Regions from separate parts of the Clostridium sp. 'deep sea' genome, predicted to be linked through region 1. Evidence: a T-box and tRNA genes for the amino acid it is inferred to sense, from the RefSeq annotation. Region 1 holds a T-box; the other holds one or more tRNA genes.
The links. A T-box is a leader RNA that pairs with one kind of tRNA and senses whether it is charged. The one in region 1 lies ahead of lysS (lysine--tRNA ligase), so its partner is inferred to be a tRNA-Lys.
Positions count from the first base shown of each region.

Region 2: it encodes a tRNA-Lys, which carries the amino acid that the T-box ahead of lysS (lysine--tRNA ligase) is inferred to sense. The anticodon was not compared.

Region 1 is NZ_CP063353.1:1,728,774-1,730,973, forward strand. Features, by position in the region: gene lysS (lysine--tRNA ligase) at 1-1,233, opposite strand, end outside; T-box leader at 1,350-1,609, opposite strand; gene IMX26_RS08125 (DUF523 domain-containing protein) at 1,652-2,107, opposite strand; gene IMX26_RS08130 (sensor histidine kinase) at 2,186-2,200, shown strand, end outside.
Region 2 is NZ_CP063353.1:2,207,516-2,209,715, forward strand. Features, by position in the region: gene IMX26_RS10225 (DUF134 domain-containing protein) at 1-431, shown strand, start outside; tRNA gene IMX26_RS10230 (tRNA-Asp) at 706-783, opposite strand; tRNA gene IMX26_RS10235 (tRNA-Val) at 791-866, opposite strand; tRNA gene IMX26_RS10240 (tRNA-Glu) at 870-944, opposite strand; tRNA gene IMX26_RS10245 (tRNA-Lys) at 968-1,043, opposite strand; gene IMX26_RS10250 (NAD(P)/FAD-dependent oxidoreductase) at 1,380-2,200, opposite strand, start outside.

The sequences.
Region 1 (2,200 bases):
TCGTTCGATAAGCTCTTCATTAGCTCTATGCTTTTTACATAAAGGAGATGTTTCATAGGGGTGATTTATAACAAAGGTAGGTTGTTTTATTTTACCTTCACAATAAGCTTCAAATAAACTATTTACTAAACTGCCTTTACTGGTATTATTCACATCTATTTCTGTTAACCCTAGGTTATTGTTTAGGCTATTACTTAATATAAACTGCTTTAATTGATGTTCACACATATTGTAAAGGTTAATATTAAATTCATTATTTACTAAATCATACATAGGTCTTTTGCACCAAGGAGCTTTAAAATCTATTTCTGTGCCATTTATTAAAACCTTTGTGGTTCCAATAACATTTGTGAACACATACTCATACATCTCTTGCATAAGAGTCATCATATCATTATAGTCACTATAAGCCTCATAACACTCTAACAAAACAAACTCAGGGTAATGAGTTTTATCTATTCCCTCATTCCTAAAGGAACGGCTAAAAGTAAATACCTTTTCAATTCCCCCTACGATATATCGTTTTAAATAAAGCTCGGGTGAAACTGCTAAATAAACCTCTGTATTTAAGGCATTAATGTGAGTCACAAAAGGTGCAGCTTCGCCTCCGCCATATTTAGAATCTAAAATAGGAGTATCTACCTCAAGATAACCTTTATTAATTAAGAACTCTCTAATAGCTGATATTGCTTTTGACCTTTTTATAAATCTATTTTTAACCTCATCATTCATTATCATATCTAGTGAACGATATCTATATTTATATTCTGTATTTTGAATTCCATGATATTTTTCTGGCAGTGCTCGTAAACACTTAGTTAATAACGTAATTTCTTTTACTCTTAAGGTGAGTTCTCCTGTTTTTGTTTTAAATACAGGTCCTATAACAGCAATTATATCTCCTATATCAACATTGATAATGTTAAAATCCACCTGAGTATTTTTTGTATTTAAGTAGAGCTGGATACTACCCGATTGATCTTTAAGATTCATAAATACAGACTTACCCATATTACGAACTTGCATAACCCTACCAGCAATATTAAAGAAATTCTCACTAGCTGAATTAGCTAAAACATCACTGATAAAATGCTCTTTTTTATAACTATAGGGGTAGGGATTAACTTTATTATTAACAATAGCTTGAGTCTTATTGATACGATGAATGGTGTATTCATTAGCATCTGGCATTATCTTGCGTAATTTTTTAAGATTGTTATACTCATTAAACATCATTATTCTCCTTTCTACCTTAACTAACTTTATAAATTCATTAAAAAAGCTACTACTTTAATAATCATGATTACCTAAAAACAATACAAAAAAACCCTCACCTCCAAGACTGTTGTCTTGAGGACGAGAGTTATTACTTCGTGGTACCACCTCAGTTTATTGTTATATTGCTATAACAACCTTATCAAGTACGGCAAAACATGCTTATACTCTAGCTCTTTTAACGGAAGCAACCGCCGTATTATCCCTAACTAATGTTAGTTCCTCTACGAAGCTCCGAGTCTTTTTTCATTAAGATAAATCTTAACCTCTTTTCAGCTAACAAGGCTCTCTGTATAAGCTTATTCTTAACTACTCTTCTCTTCATTGCATTTATAATATTGTATTGTATTATAATTAGCCAGCAGTTGTTTGTCAACTATTTTTTGTTATAATATTCCTTAAATTCATTAAGTTGTTGTTCAGTAAATATCTTTATATCATTTTCTAATAACATTTGGCTTGTAAAACCATTGCCTTTTACAAAATTACCACTAAAGCTTCCATCATAAATTTTTAAATAACCACATGATGGACTTCTGGACTGTAATACTGCAATTTTAGCATTTACAATTTGTGCAATTTGCAAAGTTTTAGTAGCCCCTTCTTTAAAGAAACTTGTTATATCCTCATTTTTAGTATTTATAACTTTTTTTTCATTTGCATGATTCACAATCTCACAACAGGGTCTTGGTATGGGTAAACCCCCTAAAACTTCTGGGCATAAAGGCAAAGCCTCACCTGTTGTTATTAGATTCTGCAAATATTCTATATTCGTACATTTTCCATTATATCTACACTTAATTCCCACTAAACAAGCACTAACAATAACCATTTTAAATACTCCTTATTCTTGAAAGTTATATTTACCTAATCTATACTAAAATAAAGCATACAAAAGTGGGTAATAACTATGAACAAATTTTTG
Region 2 (2,200 bases), 480 kb from region 1:
CTAAGCCAAGGCGTATTGGATATATTCCTGAAAATAAGGAGTTTTTTCCTAAAAATATACAAGAAGATAATAGTTATATAGAGCTTTCATTAGAAGAAGTTGAGGCTCTAAGGCTTGCAGACTATGAAGGGTTAGATCAAATAGAGTGTGCTGACTTTATGCGGGTTTCACGTGGTACGTTACAGCGTATTATTAAAGAAGCACGAGGAAAAGTGGCAGAGGCAATTTGTTTTGGCTTACCAATTAAAATTAGTGGTGGCAACTACACCCATGAACCCCAACGCAAAAGGTGTAATCATTGTCATGATAATTGGCAAGAAAGCAATAGAAACAACTGCCCCAGCTGTGGAAGTGAAGATATTAACTCGGATTTACCACGTAGAAGACAGAGAAGACAAGGCAGAAGGTTTAAAAATAGAGAGGAACGCTAAAGGCGTTCCTTTGTTGTGTACTTGAGCCTGGCTCTTCGTGTGCAGTGTGGTTTGTTTACAAACCACGTAGTGTGCTCATTTTATTCGCGTGGTGAGCTTCGCGTAATTGTTCGCCATAATTTTAGTATATAAGGTAACTTAATAACTTATTTTATGAATACGTTTGCTGTTTAACTTGAACGACACTGAGGTCGTTCACTACAAGGGTGTTACCCCCCATTATTAAGTTTATTTAAACACAAAAAAACAACCCTCAGGTTGCTGATTTTTTATTTGGCGGAGCCGACGGGACTCGAACCCGCGACCTCCGGCGTGACAGGCCGGCATCCTAAACCATCTAGACCACGACTCCACATTTTTGGTGGGCGAAACAGGGCTCGAACCTGTGACCCCCTGCTTGTAAGGCAGGTGCTCTCCCAACTGAGCTATTCGCCCCCATGGTGACCCCAACGGGATTCGAACCCGTGTCTACAGCGTGAAAGGCTGTTGTGTTAACCGCTTCACTATGGGGCCTTTATAGGCTTTAATAATAAAAATGGTGGGTCATGTTGGATTCGAACCAACGACACCCCGCTTAAAAGGCGGATGCTCTACCGACTGAGCTAATGACCCACGCGAGAACTAATGATACAGCATGCAGTTAAATTTGTCAACATTTTTTTTGAAATATTTTTTTTATTATTTCTAAATTTGTGTTGCAATTTATGCTGTTTTTCAAAAGTGCACTTGTTATTTTAGTGACTAAATAGCAAATTGTCAAGGGTTAAATTAAAATTTTATAAAAAGAAATAATTGGGCGTGTTTAGGGGGCTATTCTTAACACTTATATTACTGTTTTAAATTGCTATTTTAATGCTGTACTTTATCTTAAAGTGTGTTAAAGGTATTACAAAAGGACAGAGTATAATATCTGCCCTTTAATTAACTATTTTAGTTTTAAGTTAAGTTTTACTTTAACACTGATCTCGCTGCTACTATACCAGCCGCTGAGGCTTGAGCAAGACCTCTGGTTATGCCTGCGCCATCACCCGCTGCCCACATGCCTTTAATTTGAGTTCTTAGTTCGCTATCGAGCTGTATTCTATTAGAGTAGAATTTAACCTCTACACCATAGAGTAGGGTATGCCTTGAGTTTACACCTGGAGCAACCTTATCTAAAGCCTCTAACATCTCTAGTAAACTTACTACATGGCGATGTGGCAATACTAGGCTTAAGTCACCTGGGGTGGCATCGCTTAGGGTTGGCTGAACTAAACCCCGCTTTATACGGGCCTTGGTACTTCTTCTGCCATCTTGTAAGTCACCTAGTCTTTGTACTATTACGCCACCGCCTAGCATATTTGCTAACTTAGCCACGTATTTACCATAGGTTAAAGGTTCTTTAAATGGCTCTGTAAAAGTTTTGCTTACTAAAAGGGCGAAATTTGTGTTTGCAGTGCGTTTTTCTTGATAGCTATGACCATTTACTATCATAAGCCCGTCATTGTTCTCTACAACCACTGCTCCGTAAGGATTCATGCAAAATGTTCTTATGCGATCATCAAACTGGCGGCTGTAAAATATAAACTTAGATTCATAAACTATATCTGTAATATGGCTAAACACCTCGGCAGGCACCTCTACTCTTACACCAATATCTACAGGGTTTACGATGCTCTTTAAGCCTAGTCTTTTAGCCTCACCCGCAAACCAATCAGCACCATCACGGCCAGGAACTATAATTCCGTTATTAGAGCTGTAAACTGTACCATCGGTTGTTTCTACGCCCC